One region of the Alsobacter sp. genome, then DNA from elsewhere that is predicted to be linked to it. Evidence: predicted binding sites of a transcription regulator. Region 1 holds the regulator's gene; each other region holds the start of a gene.
The links. Region 1 encodes LexA, which represses DNA repair genes until DNA is damaged. Its sites were predicted from a motif close to TGTTCNNNNTGTGTTCNG; they were not measured.

Region 1 (10,615 bases):
CGGCCGGGCACTGCTCGCCGCCATGGGCCCCTGGGATGTCGGGCAGGCCGTCGTCGTCAGCAGCGGCCGTGTGCTGGCCGTCGAAGGCCCCGAGGGGACAGACGCAACTCTCGCCCGCGTGGTCGATCTCCAGCGGCGTAAGAGGGTGAAGCTTGACGGGCAGGGCGGCGTTCTCGTGAAGATCCCCAAGCCGGGCCAGGACGTCCGCATCGACCTGCCTGCCATCGGCCCTCGCACGGTCGAGAAGGTCCGTGCGGCAGGGCTGTCCGGTATCGCGGTCAAGGCGGGCGGTGTCGTCCTCGTCGATCGCGCCGAGATCGTCAGGGCCGCCGACAAGGCAGGTCTCTTCCTCATGGGCTTTGCATGAGCACGCCTCTGCATGTCGCCATCGTCGTCGGCGAGCATTCCGGCGACCAGCTCGGCTTCAAGCTGATGCAGGCGCTGAAGGAGCGGCTCGGCGCTGACGGCGTGCGCTTCACGGGCACGGCCGGCGAGGCGATGGAACGCGAGAGTATGGCAAGCCTCTTCCCGCTCTCCGACATCGCTGTCATGGGCATCCTGCCCGTCATCAAGCGCCTGCCGTCGCTGCTGCGGCGGATCCGCGAGACCGCCGACGCCATCGTGGCGGCACGTCCTGATGTTCTCGTCATCGTCGATAGCCCTGATTTCACGCACCGCGTGGCCCGCCGCGTGCGCAAGGCTCTGCCTCGTCTGCCCGTCGTCGACTATGTCAGCCCGAGCGTCTGGGCCTGGAGGCCGGGAAGGGCGAGACGTATGCGCGCCTATGTCGACCACGTGCTGGCCTTGCTTCCGTTCGAACCGAAGGCACACAGGGATCTCGGCGGCCCCGCCTGCACCTATGTCGGCCACCCCCTCGTGGAGCGGCTGGCCGAGCTCCGCCCCGGGCCGGAGGAGGACGCGCGCCGCGATGCCGGCCCGCCTCTGCTTCTCGTGCTGCCCGGCAGCCGGCGGTCGGAGATCTCGCGACTACTTCAGCCCTTCGGACAAGCCGTAGGCCTGCTGCGCGAGCAGGGCATCCGCTTCGAGCTCGCGCTCCCCGCCGTCCCGCACCTCGCTGCAGCGATCCGGGCGGCGGTAGCGGATTGGCCCGTGGTTCCCGACGTGGTCGAAGGCGAGGCCGCGAAGCTGGCCTTGTTCCGGCGCGCCACCGCCGCGCTCGCAGCCTCCGGCACCGTTACTCTCGAACTCGCGCTGGCAGGAGTTCCGATGGTCGTGGCCTACCGGGTGTCGAAGCTCGAAGAGCAGCTGAAGCACGTCATCAACGTGCCCTCCATCGTCCTGCCGAACCTGATTCTCGAAACGAACGCCATCCCGGAACTCCTTCAGCAGGATGCAAATCCCGCGCGGCTTTCCGCTGCATTGCAGCCGCTTCTCACGGATACGCCGGAGCGCCGGAGCCAGCTCGCTGCCCTGCGGCGGCTGGACGGCCTGATGATCCTGCCCGGCGGCCAGACCCCGAGCCGGCTGGCGGCCGAGATCGTGCTGAGGGTCGCAGGGCGAGAAGCAGTCGAGCGTCGGGGGAAGCCGGAGCCCGCCGGCCCATCGGGCAACGCACGGTAATCGCCTCCGAGCCGTCGACACCGGCCGGCGATGCAGCGCAAGAACCGGAAGGCGACACCTGAGGGGGCGTGCTAGACCCCCGGCATCCGGAAGTCGGGAAATGCCCAGATGAGCGCCGCCATCCACCGCCGCATGGACACACGGGACTGGGGCTTCCTCGTCTTCCTGTCGGTCCTGTGGGGCGGCTCCTTCTTTTTCATCGGCATCGCCGTCCACACCATGCCGCCCTTTGCCATCGTCGCGATGCGGGTGAGCGTTGCGGCGGCCGCGCTCTGGGCCATCCTCCTGCTCACCGGGGCACCGGCGCCGCGCGGCTCGCGCGCTTGGCTCGCTTTGGCCGGGATGTCGATCCTGAACAACGTCCTGCCGATGTCGCTTTTCGCCTGGGCGCAGGGCAACATCCCCTCCAGCCTCGCCGCGATCATGAACGCGACGACGCCCCTCTTCGGGGTGCTTCTCGCGCACGTCTTCACGTCAGATGAAAAGCTCACGCCCAACCGCGCGGCAGGCGTGCTCGTCGGCTTCGGCGGGGTTGTCGTGATGGTCGGCATCTCGGCGCTGTCCTCGCTCAGCATCTACGTGCTGGCGGAGGTCGCCTGCCTCGTGGCATCGGCGTCCTATGCCGCTTCCAGCGTCTACGGACGCCGCTTCAAGGCGATGGGTCTCGCACCCCTCTCCATCGCCGCGGGCCAGCTGACCTGCGGAGCCGCGATGCTCCTTCCGGCGACACTGGTCTTCGACAGGCCGTGGGCCATGCCGGCACCCACGCCTGAGGCGCTGCTCGCCGTCACCGCGCTGGCGCTGCTGTCAACCTCGCTCGCCTACGTCATATACTTCCGGATCCTCGCCCGCGCGGGAGCGACCAACCTGATGCTGGTCACCTTCCTGCTGCCGGTGACGGCAATCATCCTGGGCGTGCTGTTCCTCGGCGAGCGCCTGGAAACGCGCCACATCGCAGGAATGGTCATGATCGGGCTCGGGCTGGCGGCGATCGACGGGCGGCCTTGGGACCTGCTGCGCAGAGCCCTGCGCGGTAGCGGCAGCGTTGCGGAAGAGAGACAGCCCGGCGAGTAGGCCTCAGGCGTTCTCCAGCCGGTGCGCGAGGAACCAGCCGGGCAGCTCCGGTTCCGCATAGGCCGCCGTCCAGGAATCGTGGCCCACCCCGGGGTAGAGCGTGAGGCGCGGCCGCACGGCGGCGGGAGACACCGTGCCGGTCATGCAGTCGGCCACCGAGACGGAGCAACTGGCGGGAACGACGAGATCCTGGGTGCCGTGGAACAGCCACGTCGGCACATTCCGGATGGCGAGAGCAACCCGCATGGGGTCGCCCCAGCCACAGACGGGCGCGATGGCCGCAAAGCGCCAGGACAGCCCGGTGGCGAGGCGCAGCGTGCCGTGGCCACCCTGGCTGAGGCCGGTGAGGTAACGCCGGGCCGGGTCGCTCGGAAACTCCTGGTCCACCGCGGCCAGGATTTCTTCCAGCATCTCCATCCAGTCCGGCCACAGCGTATCCTTGTTGGGCTTCTGCGGGCACACGACGAGGAAAGGCCAGCGCTCGGGCGCGGCCAGAACGGCGGGAGGCAGTCCGATCTTGGTCTGCGCGCCATTTTTGCCGCTCTCGCCACGGCCATGCAGGAAGAGGATGGCGGGCGGCAGACCCTCGACACCATCCGGCATGTGCACCTTGAACTTCCGGCCGGAGACGCTGCGCTCGACGAAGGCCATGGCGATACCCGCTGCTGGTGTCTCTACGAAAAAGGGGCCCGAGAGGGCCCCTTCCTTGTAGCGCGGCGCCGGCGTCAGCGCATGTTGATCGAGACGTACTCGCGTTGGGGTGCGCCGGTGTAGAGCTGGCGGGGACGCCCGATCTTCTGGGACGGATCCTCGATCATCTCCTTCCACTGGGCGATCCAGCCGACGGTGCGTGCCAGTGCAAAGAGCACCGTGAACATCGCAGTGGGGAAGCCCATCGCCTTCAGCGTGATGCCGGAGTAGAAGTCGATGTTCGGGTAGAGCTTCTTCTCGACGAAATACTCGTCGTGCAGTGCAATACGCTCGAGTTCGATCGCCACTTCGAGCAGCGGGTCGTCCTTGTGTCCGAGCTCTGCGAGCACCTCGTGCGTGGTCTTCTGCATGATCTTCGCGCGCGGGTCGTAGTTCTTGTAGACCCGGTGGCCGAAGCCCATCAGCCGGAAGGGATCGTTCTTGTCCTTGGCCTTGGCGATGAAGTGGGGGATGCGCTCGACCGACCCGATCTCCTCCAGCATCTTCAGTGCCGCCTCGTTGGCGCCGCCATGGGCGGGACCCCAGAGGCAGGCGATGCCTGCGGCGATGCAGGCGAAGGGATTGGCGCCGGACGAGCCGGCAAGCCGGACGGTCGACGTCGAGGCATTCTGCTCGTGATCGGCATGCAGGATGAAGATGCGATCCAGCGCGCGCGACAGCACCGGGTTCACCTTGTACTCCTCGCACGGCACGGCAAAGCACATGCGCAGGAAGTTCGCGGTGTAGTCGAGGTTGTTCTGCGGATAGATGAAGGGCTGGCCGATGGAGTACTTGTACGCCATCGCGGCCAGCGTCGGCATCTTTGCGATCATACGCATGGAGGCGACCATGCGCTGGTGCGGGTCCGAGATGTCCGTCGAGTCGTGATAGAACGCCGAGAGCGCGCCGACCGAGGCCACCATCACCGCCATCGGGTGAGCATCGCGGCGGAAACCCTGGAAGAACCGCATCATCTGTTCGTGCACCATGGTATGGCGCGTGACGCGGTAGTCGAAATCGGCCTTCTGCGCGGCCGTCGGCAGTTCCCCGTAGAGGAGCAGGTAGCACGTCTCCAAGAAGTCGCCGTGCTCGGCCAGCTGCTCGATGGGGTAGCCGCGATAGAGCAGGATGCCGGCATCGCCGTCGATATAGGTGATCTGCGACTCGCAGCTCGCCGTCGACGTGAACCCGGGATCGTAGGTGAACATGCCCGTCTGGGCGTAGAGCTTGCCGATGTCGACGACGCTCGGGCCGATCGAACCTGGTCGCACCGGGAGATCGAGTTCCTTGTCGTCGATCTGGAATGACGCTTTGTCGCTCATGGGCGATGGTCCTTCGGCCTTCGGTGCGGCATGGGACTGCATCCCGGACCGGGCCGGGAACATGCAGGAGAACGGCGACAACTCGAAGAAACCGCGGCTTGCCGTCGGGAAAGGCGGCCAACAAACACGGTCACTGCAAAATTTCGCAGGATCCTAGGGTTTGCTAGCCCACTTCCAGACGGCATTCAACCACACCGAAAGGCGGGTGTCCTGCACTGTGCTCAGGCCTTTACGGCGCCTTTCGCGGAAGTCTGGTCTGCGAGACGGGCGAGCGTCTCGTCGCGGCCGAGGACGGCCATCACATCGAACAGGGGCGGGGAGGTGGACCGCCCGGTCAGGGCTGCCCGCAGCGGCTGGGCCGCCTGCCCGAGCTTGATGCCGGTCTCCTCGGCGAAGGCGCGCACGGCGGCCTCGGTGGAGGCGGCGCTCCAGTCCTCGAGGGCTTCGAGGCGCGGCAGCAAAGCCCCGACCTTGTCCCGGCCGCCTTCGGCGAGAAGCGCCTCGGCCTTCGGCTCCAGCGCCAGCGGACGTTGCGCATAGAGGTAGTAGGCGCTGTCCAGCAACTCGACCAAGGTCTTGGCTCGCTCCTTCAGCCCCGGCATCGCGGCCAGGAACTGCTTGCGCAGATCGCCTTCCAGCTTCGCCGGTGCGCCGCGCGCAGGGCCGATCTCGGGCAGGATGGTGTCAAGCGCGGCCAGGAGATCCTCGTCGGATGAGGCGCGCATGTAGTGGCCGTTCAGGTGCTCCAGCTTGGCGAAGTCGAAACGCGCGGGCGAGCGGCCGATGCCAGGCAGGTCGAACGCGGCGACCATCTCGTCGGTCGTGAAGAACTCCTGGTCCCCATGGCTCCAGCCGAGGCGCACGAGGTAGTTACGCAGCGCGGCCGGCAGGTAGCCCAGCGAGCGGTAGGCATCCACGCCCAGGGCGCCGTGGCGCTTGGACAGCTTGGCGCCATCCTGCCCATGGATCAGCGGGATGTGCGCCATCTCCGGCACCTCCCACCCGCAAGCCTGGTAGATCTGCGTCTGCCTTGCCGCGTTCGTGAGATGGTCGTCGCCGCGGATCACATGCGTGACGCCCATGTCGTGATCGTCGACCACTACCGCGAGCATGTAGGTCGGCGTGCCGTCGGAGCGCAGCAGCACGATGTCGTCGAGGTCCTTGTTCTGCCAGACGACGCGGCCCTGGACGCGGTCTTCGACCACCGTCTCGCCGTCGACGGGTGCCTTGAGGCGGATCACGGGCTTGACCCCGGCGGGGGCTTCGGCGGGATCGCGGTCGCGCCAGCGGCCGTCATAGCGCATGGGCCGGCCCTCTGCCCGCGCCTTCTCGCGCATTTCCTCGAGCTCCTGCTGCGAGGCGTAGCAGTGGTAGGCCAGCCCCCTGGCCAGGAGGCCCTCCGCCACCTCGCGGTGCCGGGCGGCCCGGGAGAACTGGTAGACGACGTCGCCGTCCCAAGTGATGCCGAGCCAGGAGAGGCCGTCCAGGATCGCGTCGATGGCAGCATCGGTGGAACGCTCGCGATCCGTGTCCTCGATGCGCAGCAGCATCGTGCCGCCGAAGCGCCTGGCGTAGAGCCAGTTGAACAGGGCCGTCCGCCCGCCGCCTATGTGCAGGAAGCCAGTGGGGGAGGGGGCAAAACGGGTGACGACGGGACGGGACATCGCGCGCTCGGTTCCGGAAATAGGGCGTGCAGGGCGGGAAAGCGTTTCAACCGGGCGGCGGTGGCGCCGGGGAGGGCGTCGTGTAGCATCAATGGACGGCGCCGTTAAGGGGCGCTTGGCTCCGGGAGCGGGGGCCGCGTATGGCGTTCGGTCACGGTCGCGGCACGACGGCGGAAGCCGAGGCAGGCTATGCCGGCTGGGCGGCGTGGGACGCTGCCGCGAGGTGGGCGCAAACGGCGCATGCCACCATTGGGCGCTCCCTGCGGGGAGAGCTCGACGCCGGGCGGGCCTTCCTGTTCCTGCCTGTCGTGATGGCCGCCGGCATCCTCCTCTACTTCGCGGCCGACCGGGAGCCGTGGCTCGCTGCGGGGCCGCTCGCCTTGGCCGTATTCTCCTCGGCAGCCATCCTTCTGCGCCGCCGCGCCGGAGCGCCCTTTGCCGTCGCGCTCGGCCTTGCGTTCCTGGCCGCCGGCTTCTCGGCCGCGAGCCTGCGCACGGCCTCGGTCGCCGCGCCTGTGCTCGACCGCGTGCGTATCGCGCAGGTGTCCGGCTACGTGGAAAGCGTCGAGGTGCAGGCGGCGTCCGTCAGGCTGCTGCTGCACGTCTCGCAAATCGAGGGGATGGCGCCCGGCGCGCTCCCCGGCAAGGTCCGGCTCGTCGCCCAGGGGCGCCCGGAAGTGAAAGCCGGCGCTTTCGTCGCCGTGAGGGCCCGGCTCATGCCGCCGCCCGAGCCCTCTCGGCCCGGCGGCTACGATTTCGCGCGCGAGGCCTTCTTCTCCGGCATCGGCGCCGTCGGCTCGGTCCTCGGGCCCGTAGCCGTCGCGCAGGCTCCCGCTGCTGCGGGGTGGGGACTTTCCCTTCGGGCTCTGGTCGACCGTGCCCGAAACGACCTCACCGCCCGTATCGTCGGCGCTGTCGAGGGGCCGTCGGGCGCCGTCGGCGCTGCGCTGGTCACCGGCAAGCGCGGGCTGATTCCCGAAGAGACGAACGACGCCCTGCGCGGCGCCGGCATCTACCATGTGGTCTCGATCTCCGGGCTTCACATGGTGCTCGCGGCCGGGATGGTGTTCTGGCTTGTCAGAGCCACGCTGGCCCTTTCGGCCGAACTGGCGCTGCGCTGGCCCCTGCGCAAGATCGCCGCGCTGGCGGGGATGGGGGCGGCCCTCGTCTACAACACCTTCGCCGGCGCGGAGATCGCCACGCAGCGCTCGCTGGTGATGAGCCTCGTGTTGATGGGTGCCATACTCGTGGACAGGCCGGCGCTCTCGATGCGCAACCTCGCGTTCGCGGCGATGGTGGTGCTCGCCCTGGAGCCGGAGAGCCTGCTCGGCCCGAGCTTCCAGATGTCGTTTGCGGCCGTCGCTGCTCTGATCGCCCTGTTCGAGAGGGCTGCTCCGGGCAGCGACCCGGAAGCGGGAGCCTTCACGCCGCTGCGCCAGCAACAGCCCAGTCCGCGCGATGCGCCGCCCCCGGGGCCGGTCGCACGCCTTCTCGGGTCCGCCCGGCGGCACGTTGTGCTCGCCGTGCTCTCGACCCTCGTTGCCGAGGCCGCGACGGCCCCCTTCGCGCTCTATCACTTCCAGCGCGGGACATTGCTGGGCATCGTCGGCAACATCCTGACGCTGCCGCTCGTCAGCATCGTGGTGATGCCGATGGCAATGCTCGGGATGGTCGCCATGCCGTTCGGGCTCGACACGCCGGTCTGGCGGGTCATGGGGCTTGGTGTCCAGGGGATGCTGTCGCTCTCGGCCTGGGTCGCGGGCCTGCCGGGCGCGGTCCGCCACTCTCCGGCCTTCGGACATGGTGCCCTGCTCGGGCTCTCCGCGGCCGTGGTTCTCGCCACGCTCTGGCGTGGATGGCTGCGCCTGTCCGCCGTTCCCGCCGCAGTCGCAGGCGTCGCGCTGGCCGCCTCGGCGCCGCGCATGGACCTTGTGGTCCCGCAGGACGCGAGAGCCCTGGCGTTCCGCACCGAGGATGGACGGCTCGCAATTCTCGGCCGGGGGGCGGGCGACTTCGCCGTCACGCAGTGGCTCGCCGCCGATGCCGACGGGCGCTCGCCAGACGACCCGTCGCTCGTGAAGGGCACGTCCTGCGACCCCATCGGCTGCGTCGGACGGCTACTCGGCGGAGGCGCCATCGTGCTCGCGACGGCCCCCGCCGCCTTCGAGGAGGATTGCCGGCGCGCCACGATCCTCGTCACGCCTCTTCGGGCGCCGCCATGGTGCACCCCCGCGCTTCTCATCGACCGAGCCTCGCTGGCCCGCACGGGAGCCGTCTCCATGGCACTCGGCAGCGAAGGGATTGCCGGAGTCAAACTCTCAACAGGTCCGCCGATGTCGTTGCCGGGGCAGGGCTTTGCCGAAGCAGCCGGGACTACAGTGAGCGTCATCGCCGAGACACAGGCTCGACCACCCGGTGTGGAGCGCCCATGGCTGCGTGCCCCGCCACCCGGTGCGGTTCCGCAGGCGAGACCGCCACCGCGGATGCCGCGCACCACCTCTCCGGACGGCGAGGAAGAGGCTCAGTAGCGGCGCAGCAGGCTGACCAGCCGGCCCTGGATGCGCACCCGGTCGGGGCCGAGCACGCGCGTCTCGTAGGCCGGATTGGCGGCTTCCAGCGCGATCGATGAGCCCCGCTTGCGCAGCCTCTTCAGGGTGGCCTCCTCGTCGTCGATCAGTGCGACGACGATGTCCCCGGTGTCGGCGCTGTCCTGCCGGCGGATGACGACAGTGTCGCCGTCATGGATGCCGGCATCGACCATCGAGTCGCCGCGGACCTCGAGTGCGAAATGCTCGCCGGATCCGATCATGTCCGGCGGCAGGCTGATCGTGTGGCTGCGGACCTGCAGGGCCGAGATGGGCGTGCCTGCCGCGATGCGCCCCATGACGGGTATCGCCACGTTCGGGTTTGCGTCGTCACTGCCGCCCGAGACCGGGCGCGGCCGCAGCTTGCCCAGCGTTCCCTCGATGACGTTCGGGCTGAAGCGGCCTCGCGGGGCGCCGGCCGGCACCGCCTGCTCGGGCATGCGCACCACCTCTATGGCGCGGGCCCTGTTGGGCAGGCGGCGGATGAAGCCGCGCTCCTCCAGCGCCATGATCAGCCGGTGAATGCCGGATTTCGAGCGCAGGTCCAGCGCCTCCTTCATCTCGTCGAAGGAGGGCGGAACGCCGTCCTCGCGCAGTCGGTCGTGAATGAAGCGAAGGAGTTCGTGCTGCTTGCGCGTCAACATGCCGGTGCCACCTGCGGAGCGATCGCGCGTTGCGCGACTCAAACAAATCACGAACAAACCATACACGTTCCCCCTGTGTTCGGCAAATCGATCACCTGTTCGCATGGCGAGGCCCAATGTTCCACATGGGATCGCGGCCCCGGACGAGCGCTAAAGGCGCACGATCCTGCAGGCGTCGCCTGCCTTGGCGGCAGTCGCGTGCGGGGCACGAACGAGGAGGGCGTCGGCTGCGCCCAAGACGCTGAGCATCGAGGAGTCCTGCAGCGGAAACGGGAACACGATCGTCGTCCCGTCGGGCGCGCGCTCCGTCCGCGCACGGACGTAGTCCTGCCGCATGTCGTTGGCGGGAACCGCCTCGCCGAGCCTGGCCGGCTCCGACGGATCCCCGCCGGCTTCGGAATCGCCGACGAGAGCGCGCAGCAGGGGGACGAGAAAGAGCCGGGCACAGACGATGGATGAGACGGGGTTTCCCGGGAGCCCGAGGATCACCATCCGACCCAGTCGGCCGAAGATCAGCGGCTTGCCCGGCCGCATCGCGATCCGCCAGAAGCCGAGCGTCATGCCGCGACTGGTGAGCGCGGACTGGACGAGGTCGTGGTCGCCCACGGACGCGCCGCCGAGGGTGACGAGCACGTCGGCGCCTGCAGCCTCGGCCCGGGTTATGCCGTCCTCGAGCGCCTCGAACGTGTCGCCCGCGATCCCGAGGTCGGTCGCCACCCCCCCGGCCGCGGCGGTCATGCCGGCGACGGCATAGGTGTTGGAGGCGACGATCTGGTCGGGTCGCGCCGTCTCCCCGGGGCGGACGAGCTCGTCGCCCGTGGCGAGGATGGCCACGCGAGGGCGGCGACGTGCCTGAATGGTGGGATGGTCCATGGCGGCAGCCAGCGCCACCGTCCGCGGCGTCAGGCGCGTGCCCGCCGGCAGCAGTTCCTGCCCGGAGGCGAAGTCCAGCCCGGCCTGGCGCACGAAGCGCCCCGTGCGTTCGGCGGACGTGGTCACGACGACATCGCCCTCGCGGGTCGCGTTCTCCTGGATCAGGATCGTGTCCGCCCCGT
Region 2 (10,615 bases), on a different contig from region 1:
TTGGCGACGTTCACATGGCCGGCGTTCCGCAGCATGTCGCCGATGCCCCAGATCGCGAAGCTGAGGATCAGGAACCCGAAGAGAATGGCAACGACGATACGGCCGAGCCAACTCTGCCCCGCCTTGCGGATACCGTTCATCATGGGACGCGTTCCGATCCTGTCTCGTTCAAGCGCGGCTGCGGGCAGAAAGGGGCCCGGCCGAAAAGCGGCGCATCCTATCGATGCGTTCCCGCCCCGGCAACGCGCGCTCGCAGCTTTTCGCGGCCCTTTCGGGGCGGAAGCGCTTCTGCTATGCGGCGACGATAAAGTCTGGGGAGTGAGATGACATCCAACGCGCGCCCGCGGCCCCTGGTGGCCGGCAACTGGAAGATGAACGGAACCCGCGCGGCGCTGTCCGAGCTTTCCGCCATGGCGGCGGGCTACAAGCCGGCCCTCGGCCGGAAGGTGGAACTGGTTGTCTGCCCGCCCGCGACGCTCCTCGGCGAGGTCGCGCGGGCTGCAGTCGGCACGCGGATCGGCGTCGGCGGTCAGGACTGCCACGCCAAGGCAAGCGGTGCCCACACGGGTGACGTCGCCGCCGAGATGCTGGCCGACGCAGGAGCGGCCTATGTCATCGTCGGCCACTCCGAGCGCCGCACGGACCACAAGGAGACCGACGCCGTCGTCAAGGCGAAGGCGGAGGCCGCCCTGCGGGCGGGGCTGGGCGCCATCGTGTGCGTGGGCGAGACACAGGCGGAGCGCGAGGCGGGGAAGACGCTGTCCGTCGTCCGCCGCCAGCTGCGCGGCTCGCTGCCCGACGGCGCCGACGGCGCGACAGTTGTGGTCGCCTACGAGCCCGTTTGGGCCATCGGCACCGGCCTGACTCCCACGCCGGCCGACGTGGCCGAGGTGCACAAGGCCATCCGCGCCGAACTGCGCAAGCTGGTCGGCCGGGACGCGGCACCCGGGGTCCGCATCCTCTATGGCGGCTCGGTGAAGCCCTCCAACGCGAAGGAGCTGATGGCCGTCGAGGACGTCGACGGAGCCCTCGTCGGCGGCGCCAGCCTCAAGGCGGCCGACTTTCTGGGGATCGCCGCGGCCTACGCTTAGGCCAATGGAGCGCGCGTCTTCTGACGCGCATTCAGGACAGCGGGTCTGAAGAACCGCGTTCCGCCGCCTTGCCCCATCCGCGCCGATCCCCATCTTCCCATGCGGGTGGCGAAGTGCTAAACGCCGCCGCAGACATTCGGCCGGGGCGGCCGGCTCCCGACGGGAGCGATCCGCGCCCGGCTTTTTCGCTTGGACACGGACGGGCATGCAACAGGTCATCATCGTCGTCCACCTGCTCATCGTGATCGCGCTGGTGGGCGTCATCCTCCTGCAGCGGTCAGAGGGCGGCGCACTCAGCGGCCTTTCGGGCGGCGGCGGCGTGTCGGGCTTCCTGACCGGGCGTGGCCAGGCCAATGCCCTGACCCGGGCGACGGCGATCCTGGCCGCGGCGTTCTTCGCCACCAGCCTCGTCCTTGCCATTCTGGCGGGGCACCGCGGCGCACCGCGCTCCATCCTGGACCAGAACGCACCGGCGGCCGGGGCTCCCGCGCCGGCCCAGGCGCCTGCCGGGTCGGGCGGCGTGCTCGACCAGTTGCGCCAGCTGGAAAACCAGGGCCAGCCGGCTCCATCCACTTCGGCGCCCGCGGCTCCCGCACCTGACGTTCCGGCCTCTGCCGCTCCGGCACCTGCCGCACCCGCCGAGCCGGCACCTGCGGCTCCGGCCGCTCCGGCAACGCAGCAATGACGACCAGAGGGCCGGGCGACCGGCCCTCTCTCTTTATGCCGCAGGGAGGGGAGCCGGCGGCTGTGGAAATCGGGGCATGCCGGCACCCCGGACTCACCGAATCGAAACGCAGGGCTTAGACGAGACTCCCCATGGCACGGTACGTCTTCATCACCGGCGGCGTGGTCTCTTCGCTTGGCAAGGGACTCGCCTCCGCCGCCCTCGGCGCGCTCCTGCAGGCCAGGGGCTATTCGGTCCGGCTGCGGAAGCTCGATCCCTATCTCAACGTCGACCCGGGCACGATGAGCCCGTACCAGCACGGCGAGGTGTTCGTCACCGACGACGGGGCAGAGACCGACCTCGACCTCGGGCATTACGAGCGCTTCACCGGCCGACCTGCCTCGAAGGCCGACAACATCACGACCGGCCGCATCTACCAGGACATCATCGCCAAGGAGCGCCGGGGCGACTATCTCGGCGGCACCGTGCAGGTGATCCCGCACGTCACGAATGCCATCAAGGAATTTGTGCTGACGGGGAATGACGACGTCGATTTCGTGCTGGTCGAGATCGGCGGCACGGTCGGCGATATCGAGGGCCTGCCGTTCTTCGAAGCCATCCGCCAGCTCGGCAACGACCTGCCCCGCGGCCACGCCGTCTACGTCCACCTCACCCTGCTGCCCTACATTCCCTCGGCCGGCGAGCTGAAGACCAAGCCGACGCAGCACTCGGTGAAGGAGCTTCGCTCCATCGGCATTCAGCCCGACATCCTGCTCTGCCGCACCGACCGGGAGATCCCGCGCGACGAACGGCGCAAGATGGCGCTGTTCTGCAACGTTCGCGAGAGCGCCGTCATCGAGGCCCGCGACGTCTCCTCGATCTATGCCGTTCCCGCCGCCTACCACGAGGCGGGCCTCGACCGCGAGGTGCTTGCGGCCTTCGGGATCGAGCCGGCGCCCAAGCCGAACCTGGCGCGCTGGGAAGGCGTGACCGAGCGCATCGCCAACCCCGAGGGCGAGGTCACCATCGCGGTAGTCGGCAAGTACACCGGGATGAAGGACGCCTACAAGTCGCTGATCGAGGCGCTGGCGCATGGCGGCATCGCCAACCGGGTGAAGGTGAACCTGGACTGGATCGAGTCCGAAGTCTTCGAGAGCGAGGACCCGGCGCCCTTCCTGGAGCACGTCAACGGCATCCTCGTGCCCGGCGGCTTCGGCCATCGCGGGGCGGAAGGCAAGATCCAGGCAGCACGCTTCGCGCGCGAGCGCCGGGTGCCCTATCTCGGCATCTGCTTCGGCATGCAGATGGCCGTCATCGAGGCGGCGCGCTCGCTTGCCGGCATCGCGGCGGCCAACTCCACGGAGTTCGGTCCCTGCACCGAGCCCGTCGTCGGCCTGATGACGGAGTGGATGCGCGGCAATGAGCTGGAGCAGCGCCATGCCGAGGGCGACCTCGGCGGAACGATGCGGCTCGGCGCGTACAAGGCCCAGCTGGCCGAGGGCAGTCGCATCGCGCAGATCTACGGCGACACCCAAATCAGCGAACGCCACCGCCACCGGTACGAAGTCAACATGGGTTACCGCGAGGCGCTGGAGGCGAGGGGCATGCGCTTCGCCGGCGTGTCGCCGGACGGGCTGCTGCCCGAGACCGTCGAGTTCCCCGACCATCCGTGGTTCATCGGCGTGCAGTACCACCCCGAGCTGAAGTCGCGCCCCTTCGAGCCGCACCCGCTCTTCTCGAGCTTCATCAGCGCGGCTGTCGTGCAGAGCCGGCTGGTCTAGCCGGTCCGCTTTCAGCGCCTTGTCGTCCCCGGCGGCCCGAAGGGCCGGGAAGGGGACTCGGCGCCTGGACCCTCACGGTTTCGCGTCCGCTCGGCGGCCTTCAGGGCGGGCGACGGCCGCTCTGCGCGGCGCACGCACCATGGCGTCCGGCATCGTCGCGTCCCGGGCATCGTCGTCGGCTTCCCTGAACCCGAAGCGCGAATAGAAGCGCTCCAGGCGCTCGCGGGAGGTGGTGCCGTAGGCGCCGCCGGACTCGGCGGGCGACAGGACGACCCGGCGGCCCCAGGAATCGGCGAGATCGCAGAGGTCGCCCAGCGCAGCCGACCCGATCCCGGCGCAACGCGCCTGCTCGGGAACGACGATCAAGGCGAGGCGCAGATCGTCTGTCGGGGTCAGGAAGACCCTGAACTCCTGCAGCCCGTGGTGCCGGGCGACCTCGCCGGACCAGTCCTGGACCATCTCCTGCGTGAGCCGGAAGGCCTGTCTGAATGCGTGCTGTCCCATGGGTCAGCAACGTCGCGCGAAGCAGCGATGTTCCCGGGATGGCGAAGCGGGATCGTTCCCGAACGTTACTCCGCTGCCTGCGTCCTCGCCTTCAGCGGCCGCCTGGCGAGAACCTCCTTCAGGAACCGGCCCGTATGGCTCGCCGGAGCCTTCACGATGTCCTCCGGCGTGCCGGACGCGACGATGGTGCCGCCGCCGTCGCCGCCCTCGGGGCCGAGGTCGAGAACCCAGTCGGCCGTTTTCACGACCTCGAGGTTGTGCTCGATCACGACCACGGTATTGCCCTGCTCGACCAACTCGTGCAGCACCTCGAGCAGCTTGGCGACGTCGTGGAAGTGCAGGCCGGTCGTCGGCTCGTCGAGGATGTACAGCGTTCGCCCGGTCGAGCGGCGCGACAGCTCCTTGGAGAGCTTCACGCGCTGGGCCTCGCCGCCCGACAGCGTCGTCGCCTGCTGTCCCACCTTGATGTAGTCGAGCCCCACCCGGGCCAGCGTCTCCATCTTCTCGCGGATCGACGGCACCGCCTTGAAGAGCTCGCCGGCCTCCTCGACCGTCATGTCGAGAACGTCGGCGATGGACCTCTCCTTGTACTTCACCTCCAGCGTCTCGCGGTCGTAACGCTTGCCCTTGCAGACGTCGCAGGTGACGTAGACGTCGGGCAGGAAGTGCATCTCGATCTTGATGACGCCGTCGCCCTGGCAGGCCTCGCAGCGTCCGCCCTTGACGTTGAACGAGAACCGACCCGGCATGTAGCCGCGGGCCTTCGCCTCCGGCAGGGCGGCAAACCACTCCCGGATGGGCGTGAAGGCGCCCGTATAGGTGGCGGGATTGGACCGCGGCGTGCGGCCGATCGGCGACTGGTCGATGTCGATGACCTTGTCGAGGTGCTCCAGCCCCTCGATCGTGTCGAACGGGGCAGGGTGCTCCAGCGCGCCGTTCAGGCGCCGCGCGACGGCCTTGTAGAGCGTGTCGATGACGAGGGTCGATTTGCCGCCGCCTGACACGCCGGTCACGCAGGTAAAGGTCCCCAGCGGGATCTCGGCCTTGACGTTCTTGAGGTTGTTGCCGCGCGCGCCGCCGATGCGCAGCACCCGGCCCTTCTGCGGCCGCCTGCGCTTGGGCGGGACGGGCACGGTCAGCTCGCCTTTCAGGTAGCGGCCGGTGAGCGAGGCCTTGTCGGCCAGGATCTGCTCGGGTGTGCCCTGCGACACGATCTCGCCGCCATGGATGCCCGCGCCGGGTCCGACGTCGACGACGTGGTCGGCCTGGAGGATGGCGTCCTCGTCGTGCTCGACCACGATGACGCTGTTGCCGATGTCGCGCAGCCGCTTCAGCGTGCCCAGCAGCCGCTCATTGTCGCGCTGGTGCAGGCCGATGGAGGGCTCGTCGAGAACGTACAGCACGCCGGTGAGGCCGGAGCCGATCTGCGAGGCGAGCCGGATGCGCTGGCTTTCGCCGCCGGAGAGCGAGCCGGAGTTGCGGGCCAGCGTCAGGTAATCGAGGCCGACGTCGAGCAGGAAGGAGAGCCGCTCACGGATCTCCTTGAGGATGCGCCCCGCGATCTCGTTCTGCTTGGCGTTCAGCCGCTCGTGCAGGCTCCCGAACCAGGAATGGGCGTCGCGGACGGAGAACTTCGACACCTGAGCGATGTGATGAGCGTCGATCTTCACCGCCAGCGCCTCGGGCTTCAGGCGGAAGCCGTTGCACTCGCCACAGGGCGTCTCGCCCATGAACCGGCCGATCTCCTCGCGGGCCCAGTCGCTCTCGGTTTCCTTCCAGCGCCGTTCGAGATTGCGGACCACGCCCTCGAAGGGCTTGTTGACCTCATAGGCGCGCAGGCCGTCGTCATAGGAGAAGCGCACCTTCTCCTCGCCAGTCCCGTACAGGATCACGTCCTTCGCCTTCGCCGGAAGCTCCTTCCATTTCTGCGTCAGCTTGAAGCCGAAATGGGCGCCCAGCGCCGCGAGCGTCTGGCCGTAATAGGGCGAGGTCGAGCGTGCCCAGGGTGCGATGGCTCCGCCACGCAAGGTGAGGTTCTCGTCCGGCACGACCAGCATGGGGTCGATCGCCATCTCGTGGCCGAGCCCGTCGCATTTGGGGCAGGCGCCGAAAGGGTTGTTGAAGGAGAAGAGCCTCGGCTCCACCTCGGGAATGGTGAAGCCGGAGACGGGACACGCGAACTTCTGCGAGAAGACGATGCGGCGGGGCTCGCCGGCCTCGTCCTTCTCGTCCGCGAACTCCATCACGGCGATGCCGTCGGCAAGCTCCAGCGCCGTCTCGAAGCTCTCGGCGAGGCGCGAGCCGATGTCCGCACGCACGACCAGCCGATCCACCACGACGTCGATGTCGTGCTTGAGCTTCTTGTCGAGCGCCGGGGCCTCGGCGATCTCGTAGAACGCGCCGTCCACCTTGACGCGCTGGAAGCCGCGCTTCTGGAAGTCCGCGAGCTCCTTGCGGTACTCTCCCTTGCGCCCGCGCACCACCGGGGCGAGCAGGAACAGGCGCGTCTTCTCCGGCAAGGCCAGCACCCGGTCGACCATCTGCGAGACGGTCTGACTCTCGATCGGCAGTCCGGTGGCGGGCGAGTATGGGATGCCGACGCGGGCCCAGAGCAGGCGCATGTAGTCGTAGATCTCGGTGACGGTACCCACCGTCGACCGGGGATTCTTCGACGTCGTCTTCTGCTCGATCGAGATGGCGGGCGACAGGCCGTCGATCTGGTCGACGTCCGGCTTCTGCATCATCTCGAGGAACTGCCGCGCATAGGCCGAGAGGCTCTCGACATAGCGGCGCTGGCCCTCGGCATAGATCGTGTCGAAGGCGAGCGAGGACTTGCCGGAACCGGACAGTCCGGTGAAAACCACAAGCTTGTCGCGCGGGATCACGAGGTCGACGTTCTTCAGGTTGTGCTCGCGCGCGCCGCGGATCGAGATCGTCCGCTGGTCGGGCGCGAAGGCTCCCGCGCCACGCGCGCGGTCGAAGAGGTCGTCGATATCGGCCATGGTTTCGCTCTCGCCCCGGAAAACAAGCGACCCGTCGGGACCGTCAAGGCCCCGCTGACTTCGAGCGGATCGGGTTTCAGCAGCAAAATAGTGCGCTGGCCGGGTAAGCGACAGGGGTCAGCGCCGCTTGCAGGCATAGACTGCTGCTGATAAGAACACAACAGGAACATATGCCGCTGCTTGTCCTCTGGCCGGGGCTGGGCATGTGGATAACCGGCATGGGGTGGCCGGTGTGGGCGCCTTCGGCGACGTCAGGCGTTAAGGTCGGGTGAGACAGATCCAGGAGTGCTCCGCCATGTCGGGCAGCGTGAACAAGGTCATCCTCGTCGGCAATCTCGGGCGCGATCCCGAGGTGCGCCGCCTCGGCAGCGGCGAGCCGGTCGTTAATCTCCGCCTCGCCACGACGGAGACCTGGCGCGACAAGGCCAGCGGGGAGCGCAAGGAGCGCACCGAGTGGCACACCGTCGTCATCTTCAACGAGAACCTTGCCCGCGTGGCCGAGCAGTACCTCAAGAAGGGCTCGAAGGTTTACATCGAGGGCCAGTTGCAGACGCGCAAATGGCAGGACCAGAGCGGCCAGGAGCGCTACTCGACCGAAGTGGTGCTGCAGCGCTTCCGGGGTGAGATGACGCTGCTGGACTCGCGCGGGCAGGGCGGCAGCGCTCCCGCCATGGAAGACGACTATGGTGGCGGGGCGTCGCGCGGCGGCGATTTCGGCCGCTCCTCGCCCATGGAGCGCCGCCCGGCTCCCGCGGGCGGCGGCGGTGGCCGCGGTGGCGCGGCCGACCTGGACGACGACATCCCGTTCTGATCGGGGAACGTGCCCGTCGCACAGCGGCGGGCGCCTTCCAGAGCCTTCGTCATGCTCGAGCGGAGAGTGGCACGAAGAGCGTAGGGGGCGGACGCCGCTGAGAGAGCGTGCAGGACGTGGCGCCTGGCCGCGCCGCAGTCATGCTTCGGCGCGCACCCATGATTCAGCTGCGCGCGAGACGCGGCGCATGCGTCTTGTGTCGGTCGTTTTTCTCTCCGCAATTGGCCAACCTGCCCGTTGGCCCGGCTTCCCGGGCGGCTCCGCCGCCGTGTTTTCGACACACGTTCGGTCAGCGACTGGCAACATTCTGATTTCACTTGTGAATTCACTGCCCTGAACAGCCCGATTCCGTTGGCTTCACTCACCGGAATCGACTAGAAGTTCGGCAGCGCATTTTACCAGCCAGGCAAAGATATTGGCAGACGACGACAAGCAGAACCCTGCCGGAGGTCCCGGCGGCGAGGGCCAGGACATTCGTCCGGTCTCGATCACCGACGAGATGAAGCGCAGCTATCTCGATTACGCGATGAGCGTCATCGTGAGCCGCGCGCTTCCGGACGCGCGAGACGGGCTCAAGCCCGTCCACCGGCGCATCCTCTACTCGATGAACGAGAACGGGTACTTTCCCGACAGGCCGTATCGCAAGTCGGCCCGCGTCGTCGGCGACGTCATCGGTAAGTACCATCCGCACGGCGACCAGTCGATCTACGACGCCCTCGTGCGCATGGCGCAGAACTTTTCGATGCGCCTGCCGCTGGCCGACGGCCAGGGTAACTTCGGCTCGGTAGACGGCGATCCCGCGGCGGCGATGCGCTACACCGAGGTGCGCCTGGCGCGCCCGGCCATGTCGCTGCTGGAGGATCTCGACAAGGATACGGTCGACTTCCAGCCCAACTACGACGGCTCGGAGCAGGAGCCGACGGTCCTGCCGGCGCGCTTTCCCAACCTGCTGGTGAACGGCGCAGGCGGCATTGCCGTGGGCATGGCGACCAACGTTCCGCCGCACAATCTCGGCGAGGTCATCGACGGCTGCCTCGCCTACATCGCGGATCCCGACATTTCGATCGAGGGGCTCACGGAGTACATTCCCGGTCCCGATTTCCCGACCGGCGGCATCATCCTCGGGCGGGCCGGTATCCGGCAGGCCTACGCGACCGGGCGCGGCTCCATCATCGTCCGGGCGAAGACCGCGATCGAGCCGATCCGCAAGGATCGCGAGGCGATCATCGTCACCGAGATCCCGTTCCAGGTGAACAAGGCCACGCTCGTCGAGAAGATCGCCGAGCTGGTTCGCGAGAAGCGTGTCGAGGGTATTTCCGACCTGCGCGACGAGTCCGACCGCGACGGCATGCGCATCGTCATCGAGATCAAGCGCGATGCGGTCCCCGACGTCGTCCTGAACCAGCTCTGGCGCTTCACGGCGCTGCAGTCGAGCTTCGGCGCCAACATCGTCGCGCTCAACGGCGGCAAGCCGGAGACGATGAACCTGAAGGACCTGATCTCGGCCTTCATCGACTTCCGCGAGGTCGTCGTCAGCCGGCGCACGCGGTTCCTGCTGTCGAAGGCGCGCGAGCGTGCACACGTCCTCGTCGGCCTTGCCATCGCCGTCGCCAACATCGACGAGGTCATCCACCTCATCCGCACCTCGCCGGACCCGAATACGGCCCGCGAGGCCTTGATGGCGCGCGACTGGCCGGCCGCGGACGTCGCACCGCTGATCGTCCTCATCGACGATCCGAGGCACCGTGTGTCGGAGGCGATGACCTACCGGCTCTCGGAGGCCCAGGCCCGCGCCATCCTCGATCTCCGCCTGCAGCGCCTTACCGCGCTCGGCCGGGAGGAAATTGCCGAGGAACTCGAGAAGATCGCGGCGGAGATCGCCGACTACCTCGACATCCTGCGCTCGCGCGAGCGCATCATGGCCATCATCCGCGACGAACTCGCCGCGGTGAAGGCCTCCTTCGCCACGCCGCGCCGCTCGGAGATCACCGAGTCCGACGCCGACCTCGAGGATGAGGATCTCATCCAGCGCGAGGACATGGTCGTGACGGTCTCGCACGCCGGCTACATCAAGCGCGTGCCGCTTTCGACCTACCGGGCCCAAAAGCGCGGCGGCAAGGGCCGTTCGGGCATGCAGACGCGCGACGAGGATTTCGTCGCGAGGCTGTTTGTCGCGAACACGCACACCCCCGTGCTGTTCTTCTCCTCACGCGGACAGGTCTACAAGGAAAAGGTGTGGCGGCTGCCGCTGGCGGCGCCGCAGGCGCGCGGCAAGGCGCTCGTCAACATGCTCCCCCTACAGGAGGGCGAGCGCATCACCACCATCATGCCGCTGCCCGAGAACGAGGAGGACTGGGATACGCTGGACGTGATGTTCGCCACCGCCTCCGGCGGCGTCAGGCGCAACAAGCTGTCCGACTTCGTGCAGGTGAACCGCAACGGCAAGATCGCCATGAAGCTCGACGAGGGCGACGCCATTGTCGACGTGGCCATCTGCACCGAGAACGACGACGTCCTGCTGACCACGGCCCAGGGCCAGTGCATCCGCTTCTGCATCACCGACGTGCGGGTCTTCAAGGGCCGCGATTCGACGGGCGTTCGCGGCATCACGCTGGCCGGGGGCGACACGATCATCTCGCTCGCCATCCTGCGGCATGTCGAGGCGAGCGCCGACGAGCGCGCCGCCTATCTCAAGATGCGCCGGGCCGTGACCGGCGAGGCGACTGGCGGCGACGACAGCGTCACCGACGCCGAGGAGACGA
Region 3 (10,615 bases), on a different contig from region 1:
AGATCGGCATTACGGGCTCGGCCGGCGCCGTGGTCAACGCCATCTGGCACGCGACCGGGGTGCGCGTCCGCGAGTTCCCCGTCGGCATCGAACGCCTGATCACCTGACGGACAGACAGGCGCCCGATATTCGAGTGCCGTCCCGGACTGTCCTCGGTTGGCGCCGGGTCTCAGTCCTTCTCGCTTCCCCGCTCGGCGGACGTGCCGGCTTCGGCCAGCTCGCCCGCCTTGCGGAGATCGGCGACAAGGGCGTCGAAGGCGGCGGCCTTCTCCCGATCCGTCTGCAGCCGCAGGATGTAGGAGGGATGCGTCGCGATCAGCCCCGTCCGGCCGCCGGGCAGGGCGAAAGGCTCGCCCCGTTCACGCGTCACGGCCACCGACCGGCCGAGCACGGCCTGTGCCGCCGAGGCGCCGAGCAGGACGATGACGCCCGGGTCGACCGTTTCGAGCTCCCGCTCCAGCCAGGGCAGGCACGCGTGGATCTCGGCGGCAGCGGGACGCTTGTGCAGGCGACGCTTCCCCCGCGGCTCGAATTTGAAGTGCTTCACGGCATTGGTGACGTAGACACCGCCGCGCGACACGCCGGCCTCGGCCAGCGCCCTGTCGAGCAGCCGTCCGGCAGGGCCGACGAACGGCCGTCCCTCGATGTCCTCCAGATCGCCGGGCTGTTCGCCGATGAGCATCAGCCGCGCCGTGGCGGGGCCCTCGCCGGGCACTGTCTGCGTGGCGTGCTCCCATAGTGGGCAGGCACGGCAGGTGCGGGCGGCCGCGGCGATGCCGGGCAGTCCCTCTGCGGGAACAGGCGCAGCGGGAGCCGCGTCGGCCAGGACGGCCCCGCGGCGCTGCACAGGCAGCGTCGGCGCGGCGTCCACCATGGCGGCGGCACGGGCGGGGGCTTCGGCGACGAGGGTGGGGATGAGCGAGGCTTCCGGCAGGTTGCGCCAGAAGCGCTTGGGCATTTCCGCGCGCATCGCCTCGGGGTTCACCCGGGCGGGGTTGAAGATGTTGGCGTAGTAGCTGCGCCAGAGATCCTCCAGCCGATCCTGCGACGGCGCGTCCGCCTTGCCCGCGCCCGGGCCGAACAGGAGCGCCTCGCCCGTCCAGTGCGCGGTGCATTCCGGGGTCAGGATGGTCCAGACGAGGCTCGCGAAGCGCTTCACGAAGAAGCTCGATGCAGCTTCGACCACGTGGTGGTCGGGCTCGTACCACGCGACGAAGGCTTCGCCGGCGGGCCCCTCGATGTCGCGGAAGCGGACGAAGGCGTGCATCTTGTGAATGTCGCGCCGCACCGCCTTGGCGAGTTCGTTCAGGCGAACGATGTCCGGGTCCGAAGCCAGCGAGGGCAGGCGTGGCTCGTCGGCCAAACGCCAGAGAAGGCGATAAATCAGCGTGAAGCGGCCGGGGTCGCTGTGTAGCGAGGCCTGGCCGGCGAGAGCCAGGAAGGCGCGGGATACGCGGGGGACCGCCCGGCTGCCTTCCCCGGGCCGGCTGCCGCCTTCACCCGGCATGGCAAACAGGTCGTCGGGCGTGTCGCCCTCCAACCAGAGCACAGCGTCCGGCGGCACGCCCTGCGACAGCAGCCGGCGTGCATGCGCCCGGAACCCGTCGAAATCGGAGGGCCCGGCCAGCTGGATTCGCTCGACCGTTGTCGTCGCCGTTGCCATCTCACCCGAAAAGGTCGAGCTGTGCCGGGCCGGGGCGCAGGCGCGCGGCGAGGTCGGCGCGGTCGAGAAGCTGCGTCGGCCGGTGATCGGGGAGAACGAGGAAGGGGGAGACTTTCCGCAGCGAGATCTTGAGACGGGCGAGGTCGTCCGTCCTGAGGCTGCGCACCCGGCGTGAGACGAGGATACGGTCGACATTGCGGACGCCGAGCCCCGGCACGCGCAGCAGTTCCTCCCGGCTCGCCCGGTTCACATCGAGCGGGAAGCGCTCGCGATGCTTCAGCGCCCAGGCGAGCTTTGGGTCCATGTCGAGCGACAGCATCCCCGCATCGCCGCCCGCGACGATCTCGTCGAGCGCGAAGCCGTAGAAGCGCAGCAGCCAGTCCGCCTGGTAGAGCCGGTTCTCGCGCACCAGCGGCGCGGGCTTCGCGGGCAGGCCGGCGCTCGCGTCGGGAATGGGGCTGAAGGCGGAGTAGTAGACGCGCTTGAGCTTGTAGCCGCTGTACAGCGAGACGCTCGTTCCGAGGATTGCCGCATCGTCCGCGCCGTCGGCCCCGACGATCATCTGGGTCGACTGTCCGGCCGGGGCGAAGGGGCGGCCCTTCGACCGGGGCGCTTCCTCGATGGTGCTGCGCAGCCGGCCCATGGAGCGGCGGATGGCGCCGATCTCCTTGCGGGGTGCCAGCCGCTCCAGGCTCTCGGGCTTGGGCAGCTCGATGTTGACGCTCACCCGGTCGGCCCAGCGTCCCGCCTCCTCCACCAGAAGCGGGTCGGCGTTGGGAATCACCTTGAGATGGATGTAGCCGCGAAAATGGTGCTCCTCGCGCAGGGTCCGCGCCACCCGGATCAGCTCCTCCATCGTGTAGTCCGGCGATTTGATGATGCCGGAGGAGAGGAACAGGCCCTCGATATAGTTGCGCTTGTAGAAGCCGAGCGTCAGCCGGACGACCTCCTCCACCGAGAACCGCGCCCGACGCACATGGCTGGACGAGCGGTTGATGCAGTAGAGGCAGTCATAGATGCAGGCATTGGTGAGCAGGATCTTGAGCAGCGAGACGCAGCGCCCATCCGGCGTGTAGCTGTGGCAGATCCCCGACCCGCCGGACGAACCGATCCCTTTGCGATCCGACGAGTCCCGCTTCGCCCCGCCGCTCGACGCGCAGGAGGCGTCGTACTTGGCGGCGTCGGCGAGGATTTCGAGCTTGCCCTTGAGGTCCATGACGGGTTCCGGAACGCGGGATCCGGAGGGTAGGCCGTTCGATGTTTGTTCTCAAGGCGGGATGGTGCGGCGAAGGGACACGGGCGTGCTTCGTGCGGGAGGCATGGGTCCCTCACCCCTGCCCCTCTCCCACTCGGGAGAGGGGTTCCCGGTGCCGTTTGTGGCGCGCGAGCGCACTCTCTCTCCGAACGGGAGGGCAGGGTGAGAGGAGTTAGCCCCTGCCAGCTCGCCTCGCCCGCGTCCCAGCCTCGTCCACAGCCAGCCCGGCCACCACGACGCCGTAGTCCCGCGCGGCAGCGTCCGGCGAGATGTACCCGTCGAGAACGTCGTCGAGCACGGCCTGCGGATCCCGTGCGAACGGATCGCCATAGCCTCCGCCGCAGGGGCCCTGCGATACCAGCGTGTCGCCTGCCTTCACTGCCCGGTAGGGCACCTTGGACACGAGCTCGTGCTCCGCGCCCTCCCGCCCGCGCAGGCGCAATGCAGCGGTAAGGCCCTCGCGACCGCCCTGGAATCCCCAGGGGGCGTAGCGGTGGCCGTCGCCCTCGATAGAGAAGCCGCCATCGGCGAGGAAGGTGAATTCGCGCATCGAGCCGATGCCACCGCGCCACTGGCCGGCCGCGACGGCGTCGTTGCGCAGCTCGTAGCGGTTCACCCGCAGCGGCAGATGGGACTCGATGTCCTCGACAGGGTTGTTGCGGGTGTTGGCGTAGAGCGTGTCCACCGCATCCATGCCGTCCAGCCCGAAGCGGCCGCCATAGCTGCCTTCCAGGATCTCCATATGGACCCAGTGCTGGCCGTCGGCGAGGCCGCTGAAGGCGACCACGCGGAGGTTGCCAATGCCGGCGCTCACCTGCTTCGGCACGGCCTGCGACAGCGCCTTCATGACTGTGTCGGCGAGCTGGTTGCCCGGGCAGAAGCGCGCGATGACCGGGGCCGGGAAGGACGGGTTTGCCAGCGTCCCCTTGGGAGCGACGATCTCGATGGGCCGGGTCAGGCCGGAGTTCTGCGGGATCGCGCCGTAGACCGTGCTGTCCAGCAGAATCGAGCGCAGGGTCAGCCACACCGCGCAGTCGACCGTGCCCTCCAGCGGCATGTTGATCGGCCGGTCCGACACCTGCGGCGCCGTTCCGGTGAGGTCGACCACCATGCTGTCGCCGCGCACCTTCAGCGTCACCTGGATCGGCAGGTCTCGCCTCGCGGGGTCGGGATCGTCGAGGTAGCCGTCGATGTGGGTGACAGCCATGTAATCGCCGTCGGGCAAGGAGCGGATGGCGTCGCGCATCAGCCGCTCGGAATAGTCCATCAGGTCCTCGTAGGCGGCGTTCACGGTGGCAAGGCCGTAGGTCCGCACGAGGTCGAGGTAGCGGTCCGCGCCGATCTGCGCGGCCTTAATTTGCGCCTCCATGTCGCCGACCACGAGGTCGGGCGCCCGGATGTTGTCGCGCAGGATGCACCACACCGCGTCGTTGCGGCGGCCCTGGTCGAACACCTTGATGGCCTTGAACTGCAGGCCCTCGGCATAAGTGTCGACGGCATCGACAATGCCGCAGCTCCCCGGCGTCAGCGCGCCGACGTCGAGATGGTGGGCCGTTGTCACGGAAAAGCCGATGAGCCTGCCGTCGAGGAACACCGGGATGCAGAAGGCGATGTCCGGTCCGTGCGAGGCGCCGCCATAGGGGTCGTTGTGCATGATCACGTCGCCCTCGCGCAGCGTCTCGCCACGCGTGGCCATCGTTCTCAGGATGCCGCGGATGTAGCCGGGGATGGGGCCCGACTGCAGCGGCGTGCTCATCTTGCACTCGCAGAGCTGGCGTCCCTCGGCATCGGTGAGCGCGGCGCCGAAATCCTCGGACTCGCGGATGATGCTGGAATAGCTCATCCGCATCAGCTTGAAGCCCATCTCGACGGCGATGTTCTCCAGCGCGCCGTGGATCACGGCGGCGGTGACGGGATCGACGCGCGTGGCGGTGGCCTGCACGGTCATGCCGATGCTCCCAGCGTGATGAGGATGTTGCCGGCCGTGTCGACGACCGCCCGCGCCCCGGGCGGCACGACGGTGGTGCTGTCCTTCTGCAGCACGATGGCGGGCCCGGCGAAGGGTTCGCCTGCCGGCAGCTTCGAGCGCTGGTAGAAGGCGGTTTCGAAGCGCTGCAGCGTTCCGCCGACGCGGAAAACGCACGACCCGGTGCGGACTTTCGCCGCCTCCAGCGTGGTTCCTTCCGGCGCCGTCAGGGGCCGCAGCTTCGGCATTCGCCCGGCGCCGCTGACGCGGATGTTGACGATCTCGATCGGGCTCGCCTCGAAGGCGTGGCCGTACTCGGCCCGGTGCGCGGCGTGGAAGTCGCGCCAGACCTCCTCCAGCTCCGCCTGGCCGATGCGTCCGGCCGGCATCGGGATCTTGAGCTCGTAGCCCTGGCCGACATAGCGCAGGTCCCCGACACGGCCGAAGGAGACGTCGGCGGCGGGGATATGGTCGGCCTCGAACTGGCGCGAGAGGCCTGCTTCCATCGAGTCGAGATCGGCGTTCAGCCGGTCGAGGTCGACCTTGCCGCTGACCTGGAACTGCGTCCGGACTGCGTCGTACTTCAAGTCCGTCGTGAGCAGGCCCATGGCCGACGTGATGCCGGGATAGGGCGGAACGACGATCTCGGGAATGCCGAGCATCGCGGCCACCTCGGCCCCGTGCAGAGGCCCGGCCCCGCCGAAGGCGACGAGGGCGAAGCCGCGGGGGTCGATACCCTTCTGCACCGTGCGCGAGCGGATGGCGTTGGCCATGTTGCTGTTGATGATGGTGAGGATGCCCTCTGCCGTCTCCTCCAGCGGCAGGCCGAGCCTCTCGGCAAGGCCCGACACCGCGAGGCGCGCAGCGCCGGCATCGAGCTTCATGCCGCCGCCGAGGAAGTCGTGCTCGTCGAGCCGGCCAAGGACGAGGTTGGCGTCCGTGACGGTTGGCTCCGCCCCGCCCCGCCCGTAGGCGGCCGGTCCGGGCACGGCGCCGGCGCTGCGCGGCCCGACGCGGAAGGCGCCGCCACGGTCGAGATGCGCGATGGAGCCACCGCCGGCTCCGATCGTGTGGATGTCGATCATCGGCATCAGCAGGGGGAAGCCGGCAATCGAGGTGGAGCGGGCATCCGTCTCGGCGAAACGCCCATCCACCACGAGGCCGATATCGGCGCTGGTGCCCCCGATGTCGAAGGTGATCAGCCGCCTGCGCTGCGCGAGCTCGCCGATCCAGGCCCCGCCGAGCACGCCGGCCGCGAGGCCGGAGAGCAGCGTGAGGGCAGGCTTTTCCGCCACCATTCCGGCCGTCGCCACGCCGCCATTGGAGGCCATGATGCGCAGGTCGCCCTTCACGCCCGCCTCGGCCAGCGCCCCTTCGAGATGGGCGATGTAGCGGCGCACCTTCGGGCCGATGAAGGCGGCCAGCGCCGCAGTCGTAAAGCGCTCGAACTCGCGGAACTGCGGCGAGACGGAGGAGGAGGTCGTGACGAAGGCGTCCGGCATCACCTCGCGCACGATGGCCGCGGCGCGATCCTCATGGGCGGGGTTGAGGTAGGAGAAGAGAAAGCACACGGCCACCGAGGCGACGCCCTCTTCCTTCAGCTCCAGCGCGGCGCGCCGGACGCCCTCCTCGTCGAGCGCTTCCAGCTCCTCGCCGCGCGGCGGGACCAGGCGTCCGCGCACCACCTTTCGGTGGCGGCGCTTCACCAGCGGCCGGCTCTGCCAGGGCAGCTCCTGCATGATGGAATAGTGCTCGACGCGCTGGTGCCGCGCGATCTGCAGGATGTCGCGGAAACCGTCGTTCGTGATCATCCCGGCGACGGCGCCCTTGTGCTCCAGCACGGCGTTTGTGGCCGTCGTCGTGCCATGCAGGACGTAGGCGACCTCGGACGGGGACACTCCCGCCTGCGCGCAGAGCTCGAGAATGCCGGTCATGACGCCGCGGGAGGGATCGTCGGGCGTGGTCGACACCTTGTGCACGGCAAGGGACCCGCTCGCCATGTCGCTCAGGACGAGGTCGGTGAACGTGCCGCCGACATCGACGCCGATGCTCTTCATCCCCCACCACTCCCCAAGCCTGCGAAACCGGCACGATGCCTGCCGCGCTCCGCCCGAAGCAAGATCCGTGACGCGGCGGCCTGCGGGTGAATGTCTGATAGTCGCGGCCGGGGCGCCGCGGCGGCCCGGCGTCCGGATTGCGCGGAAAACGGCGATGCTTGAGCATGGCCCGGCACCAGGAGTGTGAACATGCGCGCCATTGTCATCGAGTCGCCGGGTCCGGGTCCCGACCGCATGGGGGTGCGGGACGTTCCCGAGCCGGTGGCGGCGCCGGGCGAGGTGGTCGTCGACGTTGCCTGCGGCGGCTGCAACTACGCCGACACGATGATGCGCAGCGGCATCTACCCGCACCCCAAGGGCTATCCGCTGGTGGCCGGCCTGGAATTCTCGGGCACGGTGGCCGCGCTCGGGCCGGGGGTGTCCGGTGTGGCGGTGGGCGACCGTGTCGCAGGCTTTTCGGAGAATGCCGGCGGCTTCGCGGAACGCTGCGCCCTTCCGGCCGAGCGGTTGATCCACCTGCCGGACGGCATGAGCCTGGAGACCGGAGCCGCCTTCTACATCCAGGGCATGACCGCGTGGGCCATCCTCCACTCTGTCAGTGTGACGAAGCCGGGTGACGCGATCCTGGTCCACGCCGCGGGCGGCGGACTGGGCCTGTGGGTGACGCAGCTGGCGACAAAGGCCGGCGCGACCGTCATCGGCACTGTCGGAACGAAGGGCAAGGAAGCCAAGGCTCTGGAATTCGGCGCGCGGCGTGTGGTCAATCGCGAGGAAGAAGACTTCGTCGCGGTGGCCCTGGAGATGACGGGCGGAGCCGGTGTCGACAAGGTCGTCGACTCCACGGGCGCTAGCATTCTCGACCGCAGCTTCGACGCGCTGCGGCGGCGCGGCCACGTCGTGAGTGTCGGCGAGGCCGAGGGCAAGCCCTATACGAACCTCTGGGAGCGGCTGGTACCGAAGTCTGCCACCTTCACCCGGCTCCACGTGGGCCACTGCGACTTCCGGTCACCGGAATGGAAGGCGGGCGTCGCGCTGGTTCTCGACGGCTTGATGGATGGCTCGCTGAAGGCGCCGGTCGCGGAAGTGTTTCCCTTCTCGCAAGCCAACGCCATGTACGACCGCCTTCTGTCGCGCCAGGTCTCCGGCAAGCTGCTGCTGGACGTGCAGGGATAGGGGCGCCGCCAGCCACCTGCCTGCTCGATCGCCGCACTCACGGCCTCTAAGCCGCCCCAACAGCAAAAAGCCCGGCGCTGGGCCGGGCTCTTCGTCATCTCTATGCGGGGGCCTTTCAGGCCGCCTCGTCCTGGTCTTCCTCGACCTCGGCTTCCGCCTCGGCGGCGGCATCCGTGGCCTTGGTCCGCTTGGGCGACTTGGCGAGCTGCGTCTCGATGAGCTTCAGCGCCTCGGTCTCGTGCAGGCGGTTCACGGCCGCGACCTCGCGAGCCATGCGGTCGAGAGCCGCCTCATAGAGCTGCCGCTCGGAATAGGACTGCTCGGGCTGCGCGTCGGAGCGGTGCAGGTCGCGCACCACCTCGGCGATGGAGATCAGGTCACCCGAATTGATCTTCGCCTCATATTCCTGGGCGCGGCGCGACCACATGGTGCGCTTGATGCGCGCACGACCGGTGATCGTCTCGAGCGCCTTTGTCACGAGACCGTTCTCGGCGAGCTTGCGCATGCCGCCCGTCGCCGCCTTGGCGGTCGGGACGCGCAGGGTCATCTTGTCCTTCTCGAATGCGATGACGAACAATTCGAGCTTGAAGCCGGCGACCTCCTGCTCCTCGATCGCGACGATCTGGCCAACGCCGTGCGCCGGATAGACGACGTATTCACCGGTCTTGTAGCCCTGCCGGTTCGCGGTGCTCTTCTTTACGTTCGTCATGGTTTCGAACATCTCCCGGACACCGGCTGTGGGACAGCCGGCGCGACACACCAAGCCACGGCTCTGACGGCGTGCCCCGTCGTCAGAACCGCGCTGCTTTCTTCAGCCGATATCAAGAAACGCTCCGGCCACCCGGCTCCGGTTCAATCGACCGAAAACCGCCTGTCCCACGCTCACGAAGAGCGAAATCGTCGGGAAGTGCGAAGCGTGCTGGATGTCATCGACCACGGGTGTGACAATAGCACAACGGGGCGCACGAATCAAAAGCAATGTGAGCGCCGGGCAAGCATCAGCCGCCCGCGCGCACCTTCAAGGGCTTCTCTCAGTCGCCTTCGCCGGGGTTCGGCGAGAAGTACTTGTCGAGTTTGCCTTCTTCTCCGTCGTGCTCCTTCGCCCCCTCGGGAGTGTCGCGCTTGACCGTGATGTTGGGCCACGTCTTGGCGTATTCGGCGTTCAGGCCCAGCCACTTCTCCAGTCCAGGCTCAGTATCCGGCTTGATTGCTTCGGCCGGACACTCGGGCTCGCACACGCCGCAGTCAATACATTCGTCGGGATGGATGACGAGCATGTTCTCGCCTTCATAGAAGCAGTCCACGGGACACACTTCCACGCAGTCCATATACTTGCACTTGATGCAGTTCTCGACGACGACATAGGTCATGACACGCTCCCGGGCCGGGTCAAGGCCGGCTTGCAGGTGAACTCCGAAACACGCTCCCGGGCCGGATGCGTAGCCGAGAAGCCTTGGCCTTGCAAGGCGGCGAAAGGCTCCGGAGAGGGCAGGACGCCCTGCAATCCGCTCGCATCTGCCCTGTGCTGGCCTCACCCGTCGCGTGGTTCGGGCAAAACGTCCTCGTAAAGCCCCTGCGCGACGGAAAACGAACCGCGCCGGTCCGCAGCGCCGATGACGCGGACCACCCGGGTCTGGCGGGGCAAGGCGAGTGTGAGCACGTCCCCGGCCACGACGGGCCTTGCCGGGTTGGTCACCCGGGTTCCGTTCACCCGGACCCGCCCGTTCTCGACCAGCTCGCTGGCGACGCTGCGCGTCTTCGCGAACCTCGCATAGACCAGCCACTTGTCCAGCCGCTGGCGATCGCCGGCGTCGTCGTCTTCCTTACCGGGGTCGCGACGTCCGGCCACCCCCGGCTCAGCCCTTGTCGCCCTGCTTGGCCTCGAGCTCGGCCTTCAGCGCGAGCAGCTTGGCGAAGGGCGAGTTGGGGTCGGGCTGCTTCTCACGCGGGGGGCGGTCGGTCCAGCCGCCGCCCTGCCGGTCCGGCCTGCCACCCGCGGGCTTGCCGTTGGGGCGCGGACCCTTGCCGCCCTGCGGCCCGCTGCGGCCGAACCGCTCCTCGCGGCGCGGAGGCCGACCATCACGGGCCTCGCCACCCTCCGGACGGCGCGGGCGCTCACCCTGCGGCGCGCCTGCTTCCGCAACGGCCGGCTGGTCGCGCCTGGGTGGCCGGTTGTCGGGCCTTCGGCCGCCGTCGCGGCGGCCTTCCTGCCCGGGCTGCCCGGGAGGACCGCCGGGACGGCCCTGGCGGGCACGGTCACGATTGTGATGGTGGCGGCCGCCCTGGTGCCGGTGCTGGCGCCACACCTCGAGGAGAACGACTTCGGGCTCGCCCACGGGCTCTGCCGCGTCCGCTCCCTCGGGAGCGGCCGGCGCGGACGCTGGCTCAGCGGCCTCGGCCGATGCCTCCGCCGCAGGCTCGCCGGCGGCCTCGACCGTCGTGCCCACTGCTTCTGCGGGGACTGCCTCAGCCGGTGCTGCCTCCATTTCGGGTGCCGCTGC

Region 2: the regulator LexA is predicted to act here: its motif matches at 7,194-7,211, upstream of uvrA (excinuclease ABC subunit UvrA).
Region 3: the regulator LexA is predicted to act here: its motif matches at 2,915-2,932, upstream of AC5JCN_RS26240 (putative DNA modification/repair radical SAM protein).

What each region holds. Positions count from the first base shown of each region.
Region 1 is NZ_JCACDK010000005.1:40,061-50,675, forward strand. Features, by position in the region: gene AC5JCN_RS05440 (LpxI family protein) at 1-367, shown strand, start outside; gene lpxB (lipid-A-disaccharide synthase) at 364-1,581, shown strand; gene AC5JCN_RS05450 (DMT family transporter) at 1,690-2,655, shown strand; gene AC5JCN_RS05455 (carboxylesterase family protein) at 2,659-3,306, opposite strand; gene gltA (citrate synthase) at 3,381-4,667, opposite strand; gene gltX (glutamate--tRNA ligase) at 4,889-6,331, opposite strand; gene AC5JCN_RS05470 (ComEC/Rec2 family competence protein) at 6,472-8,859, shown strand; gene lexA (transcriptional repressor LexA) at 8,853-9,560, opposite strand; gene AC5JCN_RS05480 (molybdopterin molybdotransferase MoeA) at 9,711-10,615, opposite strand, start outside.
Region 2 is NZ_JCACDK010000011.1:148,994-159,608, reverse strand. Features, by position in the region: gene AC5JCN_RS08180 (SurA N-terminal domain-containing protein) at 1-143, opposite strand, end outside; gene tpiA (triose-phosphate isomerase) at 324-1,091, shown strand; gene secG (preprotein translocase subunit SecG) at 1,297-1,776, shown strand; gene pyrG (CTP synthase) at 1,908-3,536, shown strand; gene AC5JCN_RS08160 (GNAT family N-acetyltransferase) at 3,609-4,040, opposite strand; gene uvrA (excinuclease ABC subunit UvrA) at 4,106-7,042, opposite strand; gene AC5JCN_RS08150 (single-stranded DNA-binding protein) at 7,338-7,853, shown strand; gene gyrA (DNA gyrase subunit A) at 8,269-10,615, shown strand, end outside.
Region 3 is NZ_JCACDK010000021.1:148,245-158,859, reverse strand. Features, by position in the region: gene AC5JCN_RS26250 (xanthine dehydrogenase family protein molybdopterin-binding subunit) at 1-107, shown strand, start outside; gene AC5JCN_RS26245 (UdgX family uracil-DNA binding protein) at 170-1,663, opposite strand; gene AC5JCN_RS26240 (putative DNA modification/repair radical SAM protein) at 1,665-2,879, opposite strand; gene AC5JCN_RS26235 (hydantoinase B/oxoprolinase family protein) at 3,091-4,866, opposite strand; gene AC5JCN_RS26230 (hydantoinase/oxoprolinase family protein) at 4,863-6,941, opposite strand; gene AC5JCN_RS26225 (zinc-binding dehydrogenase) at 7,131-8,114, shown strand; gene AC5JCN_RS26220 (CarD family transcriptional regulator) at 8,230-8,823, opposite strand; gene fdxA (ferredoxin FdxA) at 9,146-9,484, opposite strand; gene AC5JCN_RS26210 (RNA-binding S4 domain-containing protein) at 9,646-9,963, opposite strand; gene AC5JCN_RS26205 (helicase-related protein) at 9,971-10,615, opposite strand, start outside.